3 regions of the Sphingobacterium sp. DR205 genome follow, and region 2 is predicted to be linked to each of the others. Evidence: riboswitches for the same ligand, from Rfam matches in the RefSeq annotation. Region 2 holds a riboswitch; each other region holds the start of a gene.

Region 1 (7,944 bases), 3.3 Mb from region 2:
AGATCCGTTGAGTACCATCGGAAAATACTGATCTTGTAGACGTTGTTGCACGCCTCTTCCCCCGCGTTTCTCTTCCAAAATTACCCCACGTTCTTTATCAATTTCCTCACCATCCAATAGAGCATCCTGCGCCCAGTCGCGCATGACCTGCATTCCATTTTTTAACAATTCCGGATCATCCGACGGTATAGGTAATTGATAGACCGTCTGATCAAAACTGGTATAGGCATTCAGATCTGAGCCAAACCGGACACCTGCTTTTTGGAGGTAATTGACAAGTTCATTTTTTGGAAAATGCTTCAGACCATTAAAGTTCATGTGTTCCAAAAAATGCGCCAACCCGAGCTGCTTTTCATTTTCCAGGATCGAACCGGCTTTCATGCCCAAATACATGGTAACACGGCCCTTGGGCTCTGTATTTTTACGGATAAAATATGTAAATCCATTTTTTAGTTTACCGGTAACAACTTCATTGTCGAAAGGTAATTTTTGATTTAAGGCCAAACTATCCTGTGACAGAATAGCTCTGGCTTCCGCCCTCAAGGTGGTTGGCATTTTTGCTTCTACTCCATAGAAAGTCGCGGGTAGTAAAAAGGCTAATGCGAGTGGTTTAATGAATTTCATACAAAAAAATCTCTTTTTTAGTTATTTTTTGCTAATTGTTTGTATTAAGGTAAACGGGATTGGAGACCAATTCTCCCGATAGATAGTAAAATACGGATAAAATACTTTTAATATCCCTTATGGGATGGAGCTTCTCATTGCTATTGCTCATGTTTTGTAAAAAATACGCTTAAAAATACAGAATATCTTTCGAAAAGAACAATAGTTAATTGTAATTTTGTTGCAAATGGATTTCAGCAACTGGCAGGTCATTAAAAAAGAATTCGAACAATTTCTAAAGTTCGAGCGGGGTTTAAGCATCAACTCGATAGACGCTTACCTGAACGATGTTTCTAAATTCCAGATCTATTGTGAGGACAATAACCTCGGTTTAAATCAGGTTGCCCGCAAAGATATTCAGCATTTTCTACAGTGGTTGCAGGAATTTAACATATCGCCGTTCACGCAATCGCGCCTGATATCCGGACTAAAAACATTTTTTAGTTTTTTGATTATCGAACATGAACTGGACAACAACCCGACAGAACTGCTGCAGGCACCACGGCTGAGCAGAAAACTGCCGAGTGTATTGAGCATTCATGAGATTGACCAATTAATTGCAGCCATAGATCTATCTAGCCCTGAGGGTGAGCGCAACAAAACAATTATTGAAGTATTATATGGCTGTGGACTGCGGGTATCCGAACTCGTCAACCTCAAGATATCCAATTTGTTTCTCGATGTAGAATTTATCAAAGTGGAAGGCAAAGGCAGTAAAGAACGGCTGATTCCCATCGGTCAGCAGGCGATCAAACATTTAAGGCTCTATTTAGATTCCGTTAGACCACATATTAAAATCAAAGATGGGAATGAGGACATTGTATTTCTGAACAGAAGAGGTTCGGCTTTATCCAGGGTGATGATCTTTCTGATCATTAAGGAGCTTGCTCAAAAAATTGGATTGCAAAAGACGATTAGCCCCCATACATTTAGACATAGCTTTGCCTCTCACCTCGTTGAAGGCGGTGCTGATTTAAGGGCTGTACAAGATATGCTGGGGCATGAAAGTATTACAACAACTGAAATATATACACATATTGATCGGGATTACCTCCATTCCATCATCACACAATACCATCCCAGATCTTAATCTGTTATCGGTTGGGCAAATCAATAGGTAAGTTTAAAATGTTTGTTGAGCCACATGCAATGATATTTTTTTGCTGACCTAAACCCATTGGAATTTGCAGTCTGTGTAAAGCATCCGAGTAAACAGTGCAGCACAGCTTAAACACAATCTTGAATACATGTTACTAATAGACAAAAAGTTAGGCCAGAAAACCGGAATGGCATAAATTATAAAAGCTGGGCGACTAAAACTAGGATGGCCATGCTCCTGAAATCCCCCGTTCAAAAGTTTAAATTTTATCGCAAAGATTATTTGTAAGATCTGGAAAATAGTATATCTTTGCGACACGTTCCCGTAGTTCAATGGATAGAATTTCAGATTCCGGTTCTGACGATGTGGGTTCGACCCCCGCCGGGAACACATCCTATTTAACACTAAAAAAGACGATCAATTGATCGTCTTTTTTAGTGTTAACATAAATGAAAAATGTACGCAACAATCTTCATTTTTTATCAGGTTGTAGTTGCTACCTACCCCCCTATCAAGCTTACAAAAACTCTTTTTGCAGCAATTTATGCTGAGATGCCGTAAATATATTCCGAAACAAAATATTGATTTCATTGTCAGTGGCTGCGCCCGAAATCCCCGTATGGGGATAGAGTTTAATGACATTGGACAGAATAGTTTCCACAAAGTCTCTACTTTCTATCGCTATACGCTCATATAACGCGTTATTATCAGCTTCATCCTTGAGATTATCCCAAGATCGAACAGCAAGCTCCATGATACTATTTTCCCTAGCTGTATAGTCCTGCTGCATTTCATCCAATTTCCGAAAAGCAGCTTTACTTTCCATTTGCTCCCATTTCCCCTGATTGGACTTCAATACAAATAACTTCTCGATCAAATCCAAAAACCGATGATACATCCCCATAAAGTTTACCAGTAAGGTCAACTCGGCAAACGGCACAAAAGGGTATTGATAGAGCAGCTCAGTCCGTGTACTTTTTGACGCATCGATAAAAAATGACTGATTCTCATCCACCCGTATACTGTCCAGCGAAAAGGAATGCGATGCTGTCGCCTCCAGGCCAAATGTATCCCAATCATAATGAATCAATACAAATTCACGCGCCACAAAGAAAGATTTTACAAGTGGATTTCCACCCTCATCCAATAGCGGCCTTCCATCCTCCTGAATATAGGCGTTCAATGTAAAGTGTGTCAAGTGGGGAGCACCGGTAGCATATTTCCAAAGCCCTTTCAGACGATAAGATTCACCCTCACGTTCAGCGACACCAGCAACCTGCCCACTGCCGCCAAAACATACCGTTTTTGAGTTGAAAATATCCTGCCCGACCGCTGGATCAATAAAGCCAACAAAAAGATTCGCGCCGGCACATAAAGTTACTGTCCACGCCAATCCGCCATCCTGGTAGGCCAGCTCCTTCAACAAGGAAAGCCCGCTGACCAAATCCAACCCCAAGCCATCCAAAGATTGTGGTACCCAGATTTTAAACCACTTGTTCCGGTATATTAGCTCAAGCTGCTCATCAGACAAACTCTTTTGCTGAATTCCTTTACGTTGCTGATCTTTTAGAACAGCGATAGCTGCATCAGTCAGTTGCATATTTTTTTTCATCACTTAATATTCTCCGCCAATTAAAATAGCCACTAAAAGCCATCACAAATAAAAATAAGGTTAAAGCAGCATACAGGAATAAACCCTTGTGCATAAGCAAAGGAATCGCCATCAGGTTACTGATGTTAAGCAAAATCCAATTTTCAAGTTTACGTTTCGCCAGCAGCCACATCCCCGCCCAGGCTGTGCAGGAAACAAAGGAGTCCCATACCGGAACATCCGAATCAGTTAAATGCACCAGACCAAAATAGAACGATAGAAAACCTGCCACACAGATAAAACCAACAATCTGCCAATCTCGGGTTGTACTACGACTGATCGGCACAATAATATCACTGCTATATTTCCAGTAGATCCAGCCATAAACGCTCATGACAAGATAATACAGGTGCAACAGTATTTCGGCATATAATTTTGCATGGAATAAAACATATACCGAGATGATGATACCAATAATCCCAAAGAAGTAATTGACCGATTTATTCTGTCGTGAAAACCAAACCTGCAAGATACCAAAACAGACCCCCAGCCATTCGGCTATGGAGGCTTGTTGTATTTGTTTAATAAAAGCTTCGAAAATTGTCTCAGAAGTCATTCAATTGTTTATTATTTTGTGTAATTACATAATAAACTTATGAGCGGAAAAACGGATGTTTTTATTGAAATTAAAATCCCTACGCCAGCATTACCCGGATCAGGTATATAAAAGCGATTGTACAAGGCCGTACAATCGCTTTTATTGGGTATAATCTCAGCCCGGATGACATTGTCATTTCCGAGCACCCCATAAGTATATTGTTTATTGAAATTAATCTATAGCAATTAATTTCAATGCTTTATGCGTACGGATACGAGTTTCACGACAAAGCTCAGCATCATCATTTAATGACTTACCGTGTGAAGGAATCATCTCGCGCAGTTTTTTGCGGTATTCATCTGATTTAGCACGCTCAGGGAAACATTTCTTCAAGAGACTGATCATGATCGCCACCGAAGTAGATGCACCCGGCGACGCGCCCAATAAGGCAGCGATAGAACCATCTGCACTCGATACCACTTCAGTACCAAACTCTAAAATCCCTCCTTTTTTCTCATCCTTTTTAATCACCTGTACACGCTGGCCAGCTTTTTCAATAACCCAATCTTCTAATTTAGCGGTTGGCATAAATTGTTTCAGCGACTCCAATTTATCTTTAGGAGATTTCATAACCTCTGTAATGAGATACTTGGTCAATGGCAAATTATCAAGTCCTGCGGATAACATCGGACGGATATTGGATAATTTGATTGATGCCGGCAAATCAAAATAAGAACCCTGTTTCAAAAATTTGGTTGAGAAACCAGCGTATGGACCGAAAAGTAAGGCTTGTTTACCATCGATATAACGGGTATCTAAGTGCGGTACAGACATCGGTGGCGCACCGACAGATGCTTTACCATATACTTTAGCATGGTGCGTATTGATAATTTCTTCGTTTACGCATCTCAACCATTGTCCTCCTACAGGGAATCCACCGTAACCTTTTGCTTCTGGAATACCAGATTTCTCCAGCAATAACAAGGAGTGGCCTCCAGCACCGATAAAAACAAACTTCGCTTTTAGCTCTCTCTTCACCCCTGTTTTCAGATCTTTCACTTCGATTTCCCAACGTCCATCGTCTTCACGATCGATATCAACAACTTCGTGGTTTAAGGAAATTGAAATATTCTCTTTGTTTGCCAGGTTGTTAATCAAATCACGTGTTAATGAACCGAAATTCACGTCAGTACCTAAATCCATCTTGGTAGCAGCAATTTTCTCGCTTGCATCCCGTCCTTCCATCATCAAAGGAATCCATGATTTCAAGAGTTCTGCATCTTCGGTATATTCCATGCCCTTGAACAAAGTTTGGGTATTCATCGTCTCCCATCTTGTCTTCAGGAATTTCACATCTTTTTCACCAAAAACCGCACTCATGTGTGGAATGCTGCGGATAAAATTCTCCGGTTGGGCAATAATGCCTTTATCAACCAGGTACGACCAAAACTGCTTCGATACTTCAAATTGCTCCGCAATTTTAACAGCTTTATCAACTTTTACCGAACCATCTTTTTGTTCCGGTGTATAATTCAATTCGCACAAGGCCGAGTGGCCTGTGCCAGCATTATTCCAAGCGTCAGAGCTCTCAGCCGCCACAACATCCAAACGCTCAAGAATTTCAATATTAACGTCTGGGCTTAATTCATTGATTAGCGTACCCAAAGTAGCACTCATAATACCGGCGCCGATTAGAACAACGTCAACTTCTTTATTTGATTTTTTGCTCATGTTTTTGTGATTGATGCAAATTTAATATAGTTTTTGGTAAACGCCCAAGTCTTTTGTCAAAAAACTGTACTTTTTAGGAACACTTATTCAAAAATACCATTGATTTATTAAAATAATCCTAAGTGTTGGCAAAATTCCACTTTTCTGGTTTCCGCACACCATACACATGATATCGCCTATTCTGCCGGCCATGAATAGCCGCAAATCACACCAACACTTGGCGCGTTTTAAATCCTTATTTATCGAAAGATTTTGTGTTATAATATAGTTTTAACATTTTTGCAAAAACATCAACGAATAACATTACACTCTTATATGAAACTACTTGAAGGAAAAATTGCTTTGGTAACTGGAGCATCAAAAGGAATTGGAAGAAAAATTGCCGAAGTGTTTGCACAACACGGTGCCAATGTCGCTTTCACTTACCTTTCGTCTGTAGAAAAGGGACAAGCGCTGGAAAAAGAGCTTCAAGCCTACGGAACAAAAGTAATCGGCTACCGTTCTGATGCTTCAAAATTTGAAGAAGCAGAACAACTGGTCAATGCGATCGTTGCAGATTTCGGAAGCCTGGATATCGTAGTCAATAATGCCGGCATCACAAAGGATGGTCTGCTGATGCGTATGACAGAAGAAAACTGGGACGATGTATTGAACGTTAACTTGAAATCCGTATTTAATGTAACAAAAGCGGCCTCAAAAATAATGATGAAAAACCGTAAAGGCTCTTTCATCAATATGTCTTCCGTTGTTGGCGTTCAGGGAAATGCTGGTCAATCAAATTATGCCGCTTCCAAAGCAGGTATTATAGGATTCACCAAATCCATTGCGAAAGAATTAGGTTCTCGCAATATTCGCGCGAACGTGGTTGCTCCAGGATTTATCCGTACGGAAATGACAGATATATTAGACCCTAAAGTGATCGCAACATGGGAAGCTGGAATTCCATTGAAACGCGCCGGATCGCCAGAAGATGTTGCCAATGCATGTCTATACCTTGCATCTGATTTATCCGCATATGTCACTGGACAGGTTCTTCCTGTTGACGGTGGTATGCTGTAACATATAGCTTTCGACATAAAAGCGCCTGCTGCTGAAATTCAGCAGCAAGCGCTTTTATGTTATTCCTACTGCCGGCTCCGGCTTCGCTACTCAATATTTCTAAATTTTAGCTAATTTTGTCCAACAAATTTAAATGCTATGACGAATTGGACGGATTTTCTTGAAATTCAAACGGAAGACGATTTTAATCAACATTGTTTAGAAACTTATCACTTCCAGCTGCAGCATTGTCAGGTCTACCGCGACTATGTTTCGCTAATAGGCAAAGAAAAAAATCAAGTCCAGCATTATACGGACATCCCCTTCCTCCCAATCGAATTTTTTAAAACACAAAAAGTACTGGCTGCCGGAATGACCCCTCAAATTGTATTTTCAAGTTCAGGGACAACGGGCATGGTCACTTCTAAGCATCTTGTTGCTGATGTATCCATCTATGAGCGTACTTTTCGCCGTATATTTGAAGATTTTTACGGACCAACTACAGATATCGCTATTTTAGCCCTGCTGCCGTCCTATCTGGAAAGAAGTGGTTCCTCCTTGATCTATATGATCGATGACTTGATGAAACAAAGTAAACAAGTGCAGAGCAACTATTTCCTCTACAATCATCAGGAACTATATGATACACTTGTCCAATTAAAAGATAACGGAACCAAAACCATCCTTTTCGGCGTTACCTATGCCCTGCTTGATTTTATTGAGCAATATGCCTTTGACTTTCCGGAGCTCATTATCATGGAAACTGGCGGAATGAAAGGTAAACGTAAAGAGATGGTCAAACAGGAGATCCACCAGCTCCTCGAAGATGCCTTCAAGGTCAGTGGGATCCACTCAGAATATGGCATGACCGAATTGCTGTCACAGGGCTACTCTTCGGGTCAGGGAATTTTCCACTTACCTAAATGGATGAAAGTACTAATACGTGATACAAATGATCCACTGAGTTTAATCTCCTCCGATAGCACAGGCGGCATTAATGTCATCGACCTGGCCAATCGGTATTCCTGCTCATTTATTGCAACGCAGGATTTAGGAAAAGTGTATCAAGATGGCTCATTTGAGATATTGGGCCGCTTTGACCAAAGCGATATTCGGGGCTGCAATTTATTAGTTCAATAAAAACACCCTACAAGTTTTGTCCAACTTGTAGGGTGCAGTTCAATATAATGCTTCTCTTATTTATAGATACAACTATCCGGCAAC
Region 2 (7,944 bases):
CGCGCTACGGGTTCTGAAGACATAAAAAGTCGACTCTAAACTCATGACAGTTAGCTAACTTTATACTAATACCAAATTTTGTACCTTTGTAAAAAATTATTGAAGATGTCGGTCAAGATTGGTGAAAATATTGATTTGGGTGAATTCCCTTTGTTACTAGCTCCAATGGAGGATGTAAGCGACCCGCCGTTTCGCTATGTATGCAAACAGAATGGTGTTGATTTAATGTATACTGAATTTATTTCTTCAGAGGGACTAATCCGTGATGCAGCTAAATCTGTTCAAAAGCTCGATATTTTTGAATATGAACGGCCTATCGGTATCCAGATATTCGGTGGAGATATTGAAAGTATGCGTCAATCAGCTGAAATCTGCACAAAAGCAAATCCAAATCTCATCGATATCAATTACGGTTGTCCAGTTAAAAAAGTGGTCTGTAAGGGAGCCGGTTCTTCCCTATTGCAAGACATTGATAAAATGGTTGCAATGACCAAAGCTGTTGTTGAAGCAACTCATCTCCCCGTGACAGTAAAAACACGGCTTGGCTGGGATGATAATACCAAAAATGTATACGAAGTAGCTGAACGGTTGCAAGACGTCGGTATCAAAGCATTAGCGATACATGGCCGTACCCGTGCGCAATTGTACAAAGGTCAGGCTGATTGGTCTATGATCCGTGACATCAAACGCAATCCGCGCATTCAGATTCCAATTTTTGGTAACGGTGATGTGGATTCAGTCGAAAAAGCAGCGGCCTGGAGACAGGAATACGAAGTGGATGGCATTATGATCGGCCGTGCGGCTATTGGTTACCCTTGGATCTTTAGAGAAATCAAGCATTTCTTCCATACAGGCGAGCGCTTGGAGGGGCCTACAATTGCCGAACGCGTTGAGGTTTGCAGAACACACTTAAACAAATCCATTGAATGGAAAGGTGATAAATTAGGGATCTTTGAAATGCGGAGACATTACGCAAATTATTTTAAAGGAATTCCGAATTTCAAAGAATATAGGATGAAACTTGTTAGTCTTCAAAATCAAGCAGATATACTTGAAGTTCTTGATGAGATTGAACATTCGTTCATGCCTGAATTCATCTAAAAAATAACAAAGGCGATAACCTAACAGTTACCGCCTTTGTTTTAATATGAAATTATCTTCTTCGTATTAATTTCATCAGCGCATTCTTTTCAAGGAAAAAAGTAACACCGAGCAGCAGCAATAACATAGCGTTTCCTATCCAAATATTACTATGGAAAACTTGAAAGCTCAACCACGAAATCAACAGCCCTGCTCCGAGATAGACAGCGATCTTGATCATCTTATAGGGTATGGGGTAATACTTCTGGCCCCAGTAAAGTGAAAAAGCGATCATGACTAGATATACTACTGTTGTTGATAAAACAGCCCCAACATAGGAATAAGTTGGGATAAGCCACACATTGAGCATAATTGTAATTAGCGCCCCTATTCCCGAAATGTAAATAGCATAACGTGTATGATCAGTCAATTTATACCAAATCGATAGATTCATATATATTCCAAGTAGCACATAATTAAATAAAAGAATGGGGACAATTTTAAGTCCAGTCCAGTATGTTGCGACCTCTTTTTCATTACCTTCAATAAAATACTTCAGCCAATCCAAATTCACTGTCAAGCCGACCATTGCGATAACCATAAGGATAACAAAATACTCCATGATTAGGGCGTAGGTTTTCGATGCGTTCTGGTTTTTTGAATATGAAAAGAAGAATGGCTCGGCCCCTAATCTAAAAGCTGTCACAAATAAGCTTAGGAATACAGACAATTTAGCAACCGCGCCATATATACCCAACTCATCTTTCCCCGCCTTTCCAGGTATCAATTTCAGAAAGAACATTTTGTCTAGATTCTCGTTAATAATAAATGAAATATTGGCGACTAGAATTGGGAAGCTATACTTTAACATTTCATTCATTAATTTTCTATCTAGACTAAATCGGAAAGTTAACAATTCAGGGAGTAATAGGATTAACGTGACGATACTTGCGAAAAGATTGGAGATAAAGACATAACCGATCCAACCCTCTTTGAACCATGTGCCAGCAAAATCCGCCCAAAATGTATACTTATGTACCCAATCCGGCAAGAACAAAATAAAAAATAGATTTGAAATCACGGTAATACCGATATTAACAAATTTCAATGCACTGTATTTATAAGGTCTGCCTTCTGCCCGTAGCTTTGTAAACGGGACAACAGCCAGCGCATCCGCAACAAGGATAAAAGCAAAATACTTAATGTACTGTTCATATAGATCCACGTCACCCCCATCCGCAAACCATGAAGCGATAGGTCTTGTGAAAACAAATACAGACAACAATAATACTCCTGAGGTAAATAAAGTAATAAAGAAACTATTATTGTAAACTTTATTCTTATTCTGTGGTTCAACTTTCTGTAAATACCGGAAATAAGTTGTTTCCATTCCAAATGCTAGAATAGCATTCAGCATGGACATCCATGCATAAAAATTAGAATAAATTCCATAGACCGCTGCATCCTTAAATTTACGGAGATAGAGTGGGGTCATCAGGAAACCTATCATTCTTGAAACGATAGTAGTCACACCATAAATAACGGTATCGCTGAGAAATTTCTTAATTGTCGACACTGGGCTTTAGGATTGAACTCTTTTAATCACTTCAAAATTAGAAAAGCCTTTCAGTTCGCCTTCCGTAACCTCAACAGCTTCAACATTTGCATCCTCTGGACCTTCCTGGCAGAAGTCCAACAATGAATCAAGGGCAAAATCGTCCCCCTCGGCCTCCATGTAGACAGACCCATCCTTTTGATTGAGCACAAAGCCTTTCACGCCGACCTGATCCGCAACAGCTTTGGCCGTCAATCGAAAAAAGACTCCTTGTACTTTACCTCTTATTGAAATATTCAAATGTTTCATAAGAGCAAAAGTACAGAAGTTTTTGTGGAATTAAATACTACGCTAAACGTTTGACTTTAACTTTATCTGTTAAACGCAAGTTTTCCATACCCTCAAGCAGGACAATCCCCGGTTTTTTGCCGATTTCCAAAGATCCATATTCATCCTCAATATTCAATGCAACAGCTCCGTTGATTGTTGCCCATTGGATTGTTTGCAAGAAATCCAAATCTTCGAAATGTTCATGCAATACCTTCAGTTCTTCCAATACCGAAAGTGTATCATTCGACGCTAGGCTATCCGTACCAATCACTAACCGTTGTCCCGCATTTATAAAGTTTTGAACCTTAGGAAGGTTCCCTTCAATATATAAATTTGCTTTTGGGCACAGGCACCATACAACATCCCGGTCCATTCGTTCTACAAAATCCAGATCTTTTAATGAAGTATAGGTATTATGGACCAACAACAACTTATTCGGATAAGGCAAGTAAGGTAAGTAAGACTGGATGGAGTTTCGGGCTTGCGCTTTAATAGAATCCGCATTCTTTCCGATACTCTTATAGAAATCCAGAAATTCACCTGTTTTGTATCTAAACAATTTATTCTCTTCGTCACTCTCCTGATTATGAATACTAATGATATTAGTCTCAGGCACCGATTTTTTAAATTTCTTAAAAAGAACTTTCGAACAGGAATAAGGTGCATGTGGCGTAATAGACACATGGCCATTTCTAAATTCTTGTGTTAAAGACTTGGCTTCTTTAAGTTTAAAATCAGCTTCTTCAGGTTCAACCCCAATGACCTCCACAAAGGTATGATAAAGTATTTTTGAATCTTCCTTCAGTTTAGAAGAATTGTCCGTATTTGCATGGTCTCCCACCACTACGATCCCATTTTCATACATCTCTTTATCCGCTTTCGACATCGCATCATCCATTTTCTTCATAGATGCACTACGTGAAGTCATGACTTGGCTAAGGAAATTGGGAAGACCGGTACCTTTAGCGACCACGCCTTTCATATGTGACAATTCAAGATGGCAATGGGCATTGATAAAACCCGGAATAATTACTCCCTCATACCGCTCGATTTTGACTTTATCAGTCTGTGTGAATGAAGTAGGGTCATAGATGCCTTGAATTACCCCCTCCTCGTCTACCGCTACAATACCATCTTTTATAGGCATTGAGGTAATCGGTAGAATATAATTTGCGCTTAAATACTTTAACATTTTATCTCCTCACTCTCAAATTAATAACTAAAAATTTTTGACCGAATATGAATACATACTAACAGTAGAAAATTCTATACCAAGGTACCTAAAAAGAACAACAAACACCAAAAACAAGCCTAAACGTAAAATTTTAAACCAAAAGGAAATTATTACATATTTTACAAAAAGTCTACTTTTTGTAAAAAACACCATCTTTATATATCATTCCGATTTTAATTTATATATTCGCAACGTCGATTAGGGGTGCCTTGTTTTGTCAGAAACACAAATAAAGGCTGAGATCATACCCAACAGATTAAGTTCTGTGCACCTGATCCAGGTAATGCTGGCGGAGGGAGAGGTTAGTTAAATAAAACGGTCATGGTGACCCCTTGCCATGATTTGTTTAACTTAAACAAAATACATCAACATGATCAAATTTTTGATTTGTAGCGTTTTAGCTACTTCTTTAAGCCAAATTGCTGTTGCCCAGCACAATTTGACGATTAAAACCGTAGATAAGGATACACAAAGGCCGCTACAGAATGCATCGGTATCCATAGACGGACAGACTTCATTTACAACCAAATCTGACAGAGATGGCCTGATCAAATTATATAATATCGCAGATGGAAAACATGCCATTCAGGTCTCGTTTGTCGGATATCAAACCTGGACTCAAAACCTAAACCTCCAACGGGATATGGAATTGACCGTTCAGCTCGATCCAAAAACAATTCGTACCGAAGAGGTTCTTGTGGTATCCACCAGAGCTAAAAAGAATGCACCTACCACATTCAGGAACATCTCAAAAGAAGAGATTTCTAAGAATAATCTGGGACAGGACATCCCCTATCTCTTGAATCAAACACCTTCTGTTCAGGTAAACTCCGATGCAGGAGCCGGCATAGGATATACAAACATGACGATCCGTGGATCTGACAACCAGCGGATCAATGTAACCCTTAATGGTATTCCATTAAATGATGCCGAAAGCATGGGGTCATTCTTTGTCAACCTCCCTGACTTCGCCTCATCCACAGAAAGCATCCAGGTACAGCGGGGAATCGGAACATCTACCAACGGGGCCGGATCCTTCGGAGCTTCCCTGAATATTCAATCAAATACATTAGCAGAGAAACCTTATGCCGAGCTCAATAATTCATTCGGGTCTTATAATACCTGGAAAAATACAGTAAAACTCGGAACCGGTTTGATCGATGACAAGTTTGCTTTCAATGCCCGCTTATCCAGGATCAGCAGTAATGGTTATATCGAAAGAGGTGCCTCAGACCTACAGTCCTTCTATATCGATGGAGGTTATTATGGCAAAAAACACACCTTAAAAGGAATCGTATTCTGGGGAAAGGAAAAGACCTACCAAGCCTGGAACGGCGTCCCGGAACCTTTGATCACGGGTGATAGATCTCGCATGGACGATTACGCAGATAATGGTCTCGGCGTATCCGGCGCAGAAAAAGACCGATTTATGAATGCAGGAAGAAACTATAACCTATATACCTATAAAAACCAAACGGACAACTATACGCAGAAGCATCACCAGATTCACTATACCAATATCCTCAATGACAAGCTCACACTGAATACCGCACTACATTATACAAGAGGCTATGGGTATTATGAGGAGATGAGACCCGGTGATAAATTAAGTAAATATGGTTTGCCTGATGTCATCCTCGGTAGTGATACCATAAAAAAAACAGATCTAGTCCGCAGAAGATGGTTAGATAATTATTTTTATGGGATGACCTATGCGCTGAACTACAAACCCAATGATCAGCTCGAAATTATATGGGGTGGTGCATACAACCAATATCGAGGAAAACATTACGGTGAAGTAATCTGGGCACAGTACGCTTCCAACGGATTTATAGACGACAAATATTACTTCGGAAAATCGCAGAAAAATGACTTCAGCAACTTCCTAAAGGTAGATTACAAATTGGATAAATGGATCTTAATGGCCGACGTCCAGTACAGAAATGTAGACTATCACATGTATGGGGACGATGATAAGGTCAAAAACTATAATTACCACCCAAAATTCAATTTTCTAAATCCCAAAGCCGGAGCAACCTATCTGTTAAATGATCATGCAAATATATATGCTTCCTACGCTTTCGCGCAAAAGGAACCCGTCCGAAAAGATTTCATAGAGAAAAACAGCAAACTTCCGGATCCAACGCCAGAAAAAATGCAGGACATTGAAATTGGGTATAGATTCACCAATACCAAATTCAATATTGGATTAAATGGATACGGGATGTTTTATAAAGACCAGTTGATTCCAACAGGCGAGATCAGTGATACCGGTGCTCCTATCCGACAAAATGTAAAAGACAGCTATCGAATCGGACTGGAATTTGACGGAGCCTGGAACATCAGTAAGCAATTGAACTGGAAGGCTACCGCTGCTTTCAGCCAAAATAAGATCAAGAACTTTGAAGAAGTCATTGGCGACCTTAGGATCTCCTATCCAAAGACAGATATTGCCCTGTCTCCAAATACAATTATCTCCAGCAACTTTTCCTATAGCCCTATTGAACCGCTCACATTTTCATTGTTGTCAAAATATGTAGGACGGCAATATCTCGATAACTCCTCAGCGAAAGAAAGAAGCATCTCTTCATCCTTTGTTAATAATCTGCTGGCGAATTATAATTTTACGGCTTTAGGTATAAAAGACATTAACCTAAGTTTACAGGTAAATAACTTACTGAATGAAAAGTACGAAACTAACGGCTATACCTTTGGCTGGATGGAAGACGATACCAGAAAATATTACAATTTCTACTTCCCACAGGCACCTACAAATTTTATGTTAGGCCTGAATATCAAATTTTAACAATTAGGATCCCGGCTATATAAAAGTCTCCTTCTCTTCAATAGAGAAGGAGACTTTTTATTTTGGCAGCAATAAATGTTAGATTGGATCGTGTTTGACGATGGGAATTTTTAACTTTGGTTTTATACTTTTTATTATGCGTGCAGTAATACAACGGGTAAAACATGCTTCCTGTACAGTGGACGACCAGATCACCGGGCAGATTCAAAAAGGTCTGGTGATCCTATTGGGAATAGAAGAAGCCGATACAATTGAAGACTTAAAATGGCTGGGACAAAAGTTCGTTAACCTACGGATTTTTGAAGACGAGCAGGGACTAATGAATAAATCCATTCAGGATATCGGCGGTAATATCTTACTGATTTCCCAGTTCACCTTATTCGCTCAGACAAAAAAGGGAAATCGGCCTTCGTTTATTCGGGCAGCCAAACCTAATACCGCCAAACCGCTTTATGAAGAAATGGCCAAATTGCTTTCCCAACTGATCGATCAACCTGTTCAGCTCGGCTTATTTGGGGCTGACATGAAAATCAATCTATTGAACGATGGTCCCGTTACCATCATTATGGATACAAAAGATAAGGACAATTTTTAAACTACTTAATCCGAAAAAATGACAATCAAAGAAGCACAGGAAGTAATTGATAAATGGATCAATACAACGGGGATACGCTATTTCAATGAGCTGACAAATACAGCCATGCTCATGGAAGAAGTTGGCGAAGTCGCCCGGATCATGGCCAGACAGTACGGCGAACAGTCTTTCAAAAAATCAGATAAAGAGGTTAATCTGGCTGATGAGATGGCAGATGTATTGTTTGTCTTAATGTGTCTTGCAAATCAAACGGGTATAGACCTGACCGATGCACTGGAAAAGAACCTTCAAAAGAAATCCATTCGGGATGCAGACCGTCATAAAAACAATGAAAAATTAAAATA
Region 3 (7,944 bases), 2.0 Mb from region 2:
GCTTAAATGCTGCGGCCATCTCTACCGGATTATTGGAAATGGCAATTGCCGTATTGACCAGCACGGCATCCGCACCGATTTCCATCGCTTTAGCAGCATCAGAGGGAGCTCCAATTCCGGCGTCAACGATTACGGGAACATTGCTTTCCTCGATAATGATTTCCAGAAAGTCTTGGGTACGAAGTCCTTTGTTGCTACCGATCGGTGCACCTAAGGGCATGACAACGGCAGTACCTGCGTTTTCCAGACGTTTACAAAGTACAGGGTCTGCATGAATATAAGGCATGACGACAAAGCCCAGTTTTGCCAGCTCCTCTGTCGCACGCAAAGTTTCAATCGGGTCAGGTAGCAGATAGCGGGGGTCGGGATGAATTTCTAGTTTTACCCAGTTTGTTTCCAGCGCTTCTCTGGCTAGTTGGGCCGCTAAAACCGCTTCCGCCGCTGTTCTGGCACCCGAAGTATTGGGAAGTAAGTCTATTTTTGTCAGATCGAGTGCAGCCGTCAATTCGTCTTGCACGGCGAGCTGATCGATTCGTTTTAGTGCAACGGTAACGAGCTGCGAGCCGGAAGCCCTAACGGCCGCGCTCATTTCATCTAGATTGCCGAATTTGCCCGTTCCCATAAATAATCTGGATTCAAAGCTGCGATTGGCTATGTGTAATGTGCTCATGGTAAAAGATTTTTAATGGATGAAATAATATTTGGTGTCTGCGTGATCAATCCTGATACCGCTACACCATAAACTCCTGTCTCTGTTAAGCGTTGGATGTCTTCAAGGTTGCTGATCCCACCGATAGCGAAGATCGGAACAGGAGTAAGCTCCTGCCGGTGGATTTCCCGGATGATATGTTCATATCCGGCAATACCCAATAGCGGACTGAGCTTTTGTTTTGTATAAGTATGTTTATAAGGGCCGAGTCCGATGTAATCACATTTTTCAGCGATCCGCTGTTGCACATCTTCCAGGCTATTTGCTGTCCCGCCAATAATCTTTGCTGCTCCCAGCAACTGGCGAGCTTCAGCTATACCGCAATCCGTTAAGCCAAGGTGTACACCATCGACATCCAGCTCCTTTGCTAGTTGCACATGATCATTGATGATACATTTGGCTCCAAAGTGCTGGCAAACCTGTAGCACTTGCTGCGCAAGCAGCGAGAATGCAGATTCATCCGCTTGTTTCCATCGAATCTGAATCCATGTGGCACCTGCATCCAAAGCTTTTAAGATGTTATTCTTTTGGTCTGCCAAAGTCAGTCCCTGGGAGATATATTGTAGTTTTTCGAGCATAGCTGTTTGCATGTGATAAAATGTTGAATAGGGTCAGGATCTTGCCATAGGGCGCCCAATAAGGCGATCCCGTCTGCTCCTGCCTGGATGGGGAGTAGGCCGTTTGCGGCTGTTATCCCTCCCAGGCCAATTAAGCGGACATCAAAATTGGACCGTAGTGGCAGCTGGTCCAATAGGGCATTGTCGCGGCCATAGCCTATTTTTGAGATGCTTGGAAATAAGGGACTTAAAAAAGCATAATTCCAGCGTGTGTCCAAGGCATTGAACTGACTGATATGGTGGACCGAAGTCGAACAGATGTTCCCGAAGTGATGCCGGTCGAACTGGCCGCTTTGCCGATGATGTTCATTGAAGTGAATTCTGCCGATTTGAAGTGTATCTGACAGCTGCGGATGGGAGTGGAGAACCAATCGATCGTGGTATGTGGCATCTATAGATGCCACATAACGGTACATCTGCTCATCTGTGAAATGATATTTTCGCAGATGTAGGAGATCGAGTCCCTGTTCAAAGAGATGATGTATGATGTCCATTTCCGAAGTAACTTCCTCCGCTGCTGTCAACGCAATGATCATAAGTAGATTTCCTTTCCTTGGGCGATGAATTCCTGCGATTTTTCCAACATGCCCTGTGCGGCGGTATCCCGGATTTCCTGTGTAATTTTCATGGAGCAGAATTTCGGTCCGCACATGGAGCAGAAATGGGCTACTTTGGCAGCATCTGCAGGTAAAGTTTCGTCGTGGTATTCACGGGCAGTGTCGGGATCCAACGACAAGTTGAACTGATCCTCCCATCGGAATTCAAATCTCGCTTTACTCAAGGCGTTGTCGCGATACTGTGCTCCAGGATGGCCTTTGGCCAGATCTGCAGCATGCGCAGCCAGTTTGTAGGTAATGACCCCATCTTTCACATCTTTTTTGTTGGGGAGTCCAAGGTGCTCTTTTGGTGTTACATAACAGAGCATGGCACAGCCATACCAGCCAATCATTGCTGCTCCAATAGCCGAAGTGATGTGGTCATATCCCGGTGCGATATCAGTGGTCAGGGGGCCTAAGGTGTAAAATGGCGCCTCGTCACAACATTCCAGCTGCTTTTCCATATTCTCTTTGATCAGCTGCATAGGAACGTGGCCCGGCCCCTCGATCATCACCTGTACATCATGTTTCCAGGCGATCTTTGTCAACTCACCCAGGGTTTCGAGTTCGGCAAACTGGGCAGCGTCATTGGCATCTGCAATGGCGCCCGGACGCAAGCCATCACCGAGCGAAAAAGCAACATCATACTGCTTCATGATCTGGCAGATCTCTTCAAAATGAGTATAAAGAAAGTTTTCCTGATGATGAAAAAGACACCATTTGGCCATAATGGATCCACCTCTTGATACGATACCGGTTACGCGCTTTGCTGTTAAATGAATGTAGCGCAGTAGGACACCGGCATGGATGGTGAAATAAGAGACACCCTGTTCAGCCTGTTCAATCAGCGTATCCCGAAATATTTCCCAGGTGAGATCTTCGGCAACCCCTTTCACTTTTTCGAGCGCCTGATAGATCGGGACAGTGCCTATCGGTACAGGTGAATTGCGGATAATCCATTCGCGGGTTTCGTGGATATTTTTCCCTGTAGACAGATCCATGATCGTATCGGCGCCCCAGCGGCAGGCCCAGACTGCCTTTTCAACCTCTTCTTCGATGCTGGAGCTTACCGCACTATTGCCGATGTTGGCATTGATTTTTACCAGGAAATTACGGCCGATAATCATCGGCTCGCTTTCAGGATGATTGATATTGTTCGGAATAATTGCTCTGCCGGCAGCGATTTCCTCCCGGACAAACTCCGGTGTAATATATTTCCCGGCAGTTCGGGCGCCAAAGTTCTCGCCCGGATGCTGATGATCCATACCGGGGGTACTATCAGCCAGCTGTGCTATCCGTTGGTTTTCGCGAATGGCAACATATTCCATCTCAGGCGTAATGATACCTTTTCTGGCATAATGCAATTGTGTCACATTTTTTCCCTGCGCCGCAACCTTGGGTTTATGGCTGTAGGCAAATCGAAGCTCGTCCAGTGTTGTATCCGCCAGACGCTCCCGACCGTAAGTCGAGCTGATGCCCTCCAGCTGTTCCACATCCTTGCGGTCCAGGATCCATTGATCCCGAAGGCGGGGAAGCCCCTTGCGGATGTCAATTTCCTGCGTCCCGTCTGTGTAGGGACCTGAGGTATCGTATATGGTAATGGGCGGATTTACTTCGATCTGGCCATTGCTCAATTTGGTAGGGCTCAACGAAATTTGACGCATGGCTACTTGGATAGGATAAAGTGTTCCGGGGACAAAAACCTTGGTGGAATTTGGAAAAGCGGTCTGTGTGATTTTTTCTGATGTCATGTGCATGGGAATTAGGTATATTGATTTGAATATGTTCCATGGGGAGTTAACCGCCTTGTGTAGCGGTAATAAGCAGGATCTGGTCGCTGGATTGCAGGTGGGTTTTGGACCAGTCGTCTTTGGGAATAACCCGGTTGTTGAGTGCTACAGCGACACCTTGTGTTTTACCGGAAAGCTCAACCTGTAAAAGATCGGCTAAAGAGTTGGGCGCGGGGTCGAAAAATCGGATGTGATGATTGATTGTAAGTTCCATTCCTTTTTATTTTTTTGGTAAAACTTTAGGAATGGCCACAACAAGATACAGTAATGTATCCGGAAGAAAGCTTACTTTTCCCTACGCCAGTATGATCTGGATCAGGTTATAAGGGTAAAATCTCAGCCTGCACATGCAGACACCCCTAAAGTTGGAACTAATATAGGACTATTTTGATGAAAAATCCAAAACATCGTCATTAATTTTAAATACTTCCCAACAGGACAGTATAGTTTACTATGTTGAAAATAATTAATATATTCGTTTTTGGATCAACTAAAACAATTTAACACCTCTTGTTTTTCTGCTGAATCCATCCATGATCGTTCGGGATGTAAATTCAATTCTATTGTGGGAAAAGCAAGAAATCAACATGTATAAACCAACTATGCGGAAGACTTTACTGATGACGATGCTGTGCATGGGCACAGTCCTATATACACAGCAGCGAAAAGAATGTGTACCCATTGCGCTTAGCTGTGAGCATCTCCAAAATCCATTGGGTGTAGATAGGCCAAATCCCCGTTTGAGCTGGCAACTGGCTGATAAACGACAGGGCGCAAAGCAATTGGCTTATCAAATTATGGTGGACACAGATTCAATGGCATTGGTGAAGAATAAAGCCGGTAGCTGGAATAGTGGAAAGCAGTTAAATTCCGACATGTTGATCCATTATAAGGGACGGGCATTGAAACCGCAGACAAAGTATTTTTGGAAAGTCCTGGTCTGGGATAAAAATGGACGGCCAAGCACGTCTTCCATTGCTTCATTCGAAACCGGTATGATGGGAGTGGAGCACTGGAAGGGAAAATGGATTAGCGATAACCACAATATCCATGAACAGCCTGCACCTTATTTCAGAAGAACTTTTAAAGCTGCCAAACCGATCAAGTCGGCTCGTGCTTACGTTGCTGTGGCGGGACTTTATGAACTATCGGTAAATGGCGAAAAAATCGGCGATCACAGGCTGGATCCGATGTATACCCGATTTGATAAACGTACTTTATATGTGGTGGAAGACGTCACCCGGCAACTTCAGCAGGGTGACAATGTCCTCGCCGTTGTCTTGGGAAATGGCTGGTATAATCATCAGCCTCTGGCGGTATGGGATTTTGACAAAGCCCCCTGGCGTGACCGCCCGACATTTTGTTTGGACCTGCGCATTGTTTATCAGGATGGCAGTGAGGAAACTATAAGCTCGGATCAAAGCTGGAAAACTGCTGCAGGACCTATCCGCTACAACAATATCTATACGGGCGAGCATTATGATGCCCGTCTGGAGATGCCGGGATGGGATATGCCGACCTTTGACGACACGCAGTGGCATACTGTTCGGTATCGGAACCCACCCTCCACAAACATTGTCTCACAACAGACGGTACCCATACGCCTGGTCAGATCGTATGAACCGAAATCAATGAAAAAGATCAATGACAGTACCTATGTCTTTGATATGGGACAGAATATGGCTGGCCTGACAAAGATCAAGATGCAGGGGAAAGCCGGAACTGTGGTCAGGATCAAACACGGTGAACGATTGCATGCAAATGGACGCTTGGACCAGTCGAATATTGATGTTTATTATCGTGGGAATAAAGAACTGGAGCCCTTTCAAACTGATATTTTGACGCTGAGCGGTAGGAAGGAGGATGAATTTATGGCGAAATTTGGCTATAAAGGTTTCCGCTATGTCGAAGTGAGCTGCAGTGAACCGGTAGTGTTGGACAAGTCGGCTGTTACGGCTTATTTTATGCATAGCGATGTGCGCCCAATTGGCCAGCTGAAAACCTCCTCTGCCCTGATCAATGGCTTATGGGAAGCAACCAATAACGCCTACTTATCCAATTTGATGGGCTACCCCACGGACTGTCCGCAGCGGGAGAAAAATGGCTGGACAGGGGATGGTCACCTCGCCATTGAAACAGCTTATTATAATTTTGATGGCATCACGGTTTACGAGAAATGGATGGCCGACCATTGGGACGAGCAACAGGAAAACGGTGTGTTGCCGGATATCATTCCCACTGGGGGCTGGGGGTACGGTACGGCAAATGGCTTGGACTGGACAAGCACCATTGCTATTATTCCATGGCAGACCTATCTGTTTTACGGCGATGCAAGCTTATTGGCGGAATGTTATGACAATATCAAACGTTATGTGGATTACGTGGACGGAATCAGTCCCAGTGGACTGACTACCTTCGGTCGGGGGGATTGGGTACCGGTCAAATCGCAGTCTAATCTTGAACTTACCTCATCGGTGTACTTTTACGTCGATGCAACGATACTGGCTTCCGCTGCAAAGATGTTTGGAAAAACAGCCGACCAGCAGAAATATGAACAATTAAGCCAAAAGATCAAAGATGCCATCAACGCTAAATTTTTGGATACTGAAAAGGGGATTTACAGCACGGGAACACAGACCGAGCTAAGTGTACCTTTATATTGGGGCGTGGTACCAGAAGCGATGAAAGCCAAAGTCGCTGCCAACCTAAATAGCAAGGTCGAAGAGACCAATTTTCATCTGGATGTTGGGGTGCTGGGGGCGAAAGCACTCCTGAATGCATTGAAGGATAACGGCTATGACGAAACGGCCTATAAAGTCGCGGTACAGGATACCTATCCCTCCTGGGGATGGTGGATTGTCAATGGGGCGACCACCTTGCTCGAAAACTGGGATCTGAACGCCACGCGGGATATCTCTGATAACCACATGATGTTTGGTGAAATCGGAGGCTGGTTTTTTAAGTCTATTGGCGGCATTCTGCCGGATCCGGCGCAGGCTGGTTTTAAACATGTGCTATTAAAACCCATTTTTCCGAAGGAGCTCAAGGAGTCTTCTATTACTTATAATTCGCCCTACGGAAACATTGTGTCCAGCTGGAAATCGAACGGAAATAAGGTCGAATATCAGGTGGAGATACCGGCAAATGCCAGCGCAACCTTTTATCCGCCAGCAAATATCCGCAATGGTAAAGTAATCCAATTGGAGGCAGGGAAACATAACCTCAATTTGGAATTGAAATAATTGGCCTGGATCCGCTTTCGGTCCGCCTCTTGTTTGGCCATTGGCGAATATAATAGGTACTTGATACGAAGAAAAGGGGCGTGCTTAGGGAAGTAAGATATATAAACTTACGATTGTACTTAGGGGAATGGTTAAATTATCATAGCCATCTTTGCTCAGGGCTTCAGCGAATGTAGCCATGAGTGCAACCGTGGTTATTATAGTGAGTTCCTGAAAGTCGAGACTCGAATCATGAGCGTATTTCCAGATAAAAAAAGTCAGAACAATCGCACTGATAAAGAAAGCAATCGATCCTAACACAGTTTTTTTTGCGCCTAGAACCATATAAGGCCCTAGCGGCCACTTTTTGCCAGATAATGCGGCCATAGGATCACAGATGGCTAAGGTAGCCAAGGGGAGATAATAGAAAATGTTACGATCATCCAGATAGGTCTGGGTTACAAAGCAAAGATAGACTGCGGCTGGATAGGCTAGGCTACCTGCAGATTTCCGGTCAATAGCATGAATAGATCGCAATAAATTAAATTTTAGGGATAGGACCAAAATCACTGCAAATACCCCGCAAAGAAATAATACTGACCAATGACTTGCAAGTAAAATAGGGAATAACAGTGAAATAATGCCCGTACCTATGTGTACGAGTTTTCTTGTGAATTCAACTCTAATCTTAAAGCGGTGGTATAAAATTTCAGAAAGGGCAAATAGAAGCAAAAATAGCATTGCCAATAGAAGCATATTTGATAAGTCGTTTTTCATGATCATATTTTTTATAAATAAACTAACCAATACATTGCTCCGGAGAACATAAAGCTATCGAAGCGATCCAATATTCCACCATGTCCCGGAATTAATCGACTATAGTCCTTAATTTGACATCTGCGCTTGTACCAGGAAGCTAAGAGATCTCCAATGAGCGCAAAAATGCAAATGAGCGCTGCTGTCCATACTGTTAATCCAATTGAAAAAGGGATGTAATGAAAAAGGAAAAGA

Evidence for each region. A riboswitch is a leader RNA that binds a small molecule or an ion and turns the genes downstream of it on or off. The one in region 2 is predicted to bind thiamine pyrophosphate.
Region 1: linked by a shared signal. The riboswitch ahead of pnuC (nicotinamide riboside transporter PnuC) and the one ahead of G6053_RS02400 (TonB-dependent receptor) in region 2 are both predicted to bind thiamine pyrophosphate.
Region 3: linked by a shared signal. The riboswitch ahead of thiS (sulfur carrier protein ThiS) and the one ahead of G6053_RS02400 (TonB-dependent receptor) in region 2 are both predicted to bind thiamine pyrophosphate.

What each region holds. Positions count from the first base shown of each region.
Region 1 covers NZ_CP049333.1:4,572,221-4,580,164, forward strand. Annotated here, with positions in the region: gene G6053_RS19900 (M16 family metallopeptidase) at 1-624, opposite strand, end outside; gene xerD (site-specific tyrosine recombinase XerD) at 851-1,753, shown strand; tRNA gene G6053_RS19910 (tRNA-Arg) at 2,081-2,152, shown strand; gene G6053_RS19915 (acyl-CoA dehydrogenase) at 2,280-3,374, opposite strand; gene pnuC (nicotinamide riboside transporter PnuC) at 3,349-3,969, opposite strand; TPP riboswitch at 4,029-4,171, opposite strand; gene G6053_RS19925 (malate:quinone oxidoreductase) at 4,183-5,682, opposite strand; gene fabG (3-oxoacyl-[acyl-carrier-protein] reductase) at 5,998-6,741, shown strand; gene G6053_RS19935 (acyl transferase) at 6,880-7,860, shown strand.
Region 2 covers NZ_CP049333.1:584,389-592,332, reverse strand. Annotated here, with positions in the region: gene G6053_RS02425 (outer membrane beta-barrel family protein) at 1-39, shown strand, start outside; gene dusB (tRNA dihydrouridine synthase DusB) at 106-1,101, shown strand; gene G6053_RS02415 (polysaccharide biosynthesis C-terminal domain-containing protein) at 1,154-2,656, opposite strand; gene G6053_RS02410 (acylphosphatase) at 2,663-2,944, opposite strand; gene G6053_RS02405 (amidohydrolase family protein) at 2,982-4,157, opposite strand; TPP riboswitch at 4,390-4,515, shown strand; gene G6053_RS02400 (TonB-dependent receptor) at 4,570-7,005, shown strand; gene dtd (D-aminoacyl-tRNA deacylase) at 7,142-7,600, shown strand; gene G6053_RS02390 (nucleotide pyrophosphohydrolase) at 7,619-7,944, shown strand, end outside.
Region 3 covers NZ_CP049333.1:2,633,699-2,641,642, forward strand. Annotated here, with positions in the region: gene G6053_RS11110 (thiazole synthase) at 1-670, opposite strand, end outside; gene thiE (thiamine phosphate synthase) at 667-1,299, opposite strand; gene G6053_RS11120 (thiamine phosphate synthase) at 1,251-1,862, opposite strand; gene thiC (phosphomethylpyrimidine synthase ThiC) at 1,859-3,673, opposite strand; gene thiS (sulfur carrier protein ThiS) at 3,720-3,926, opposite strand; TPP riboswitch at 3,988-4,083, opposite strand; gene G6053_RS11135 (alpha-L-rhamnosidase) at 4,315-6,954, shown strand; gene G6053_RS11140 (phosphatidate cytidylyltransferase) at 7,039-7,710, opposite strand; gene G6053_RS11145 (phosphatidate cytidylyltransferase) at 7,722-7,944, opposite strand, start outside.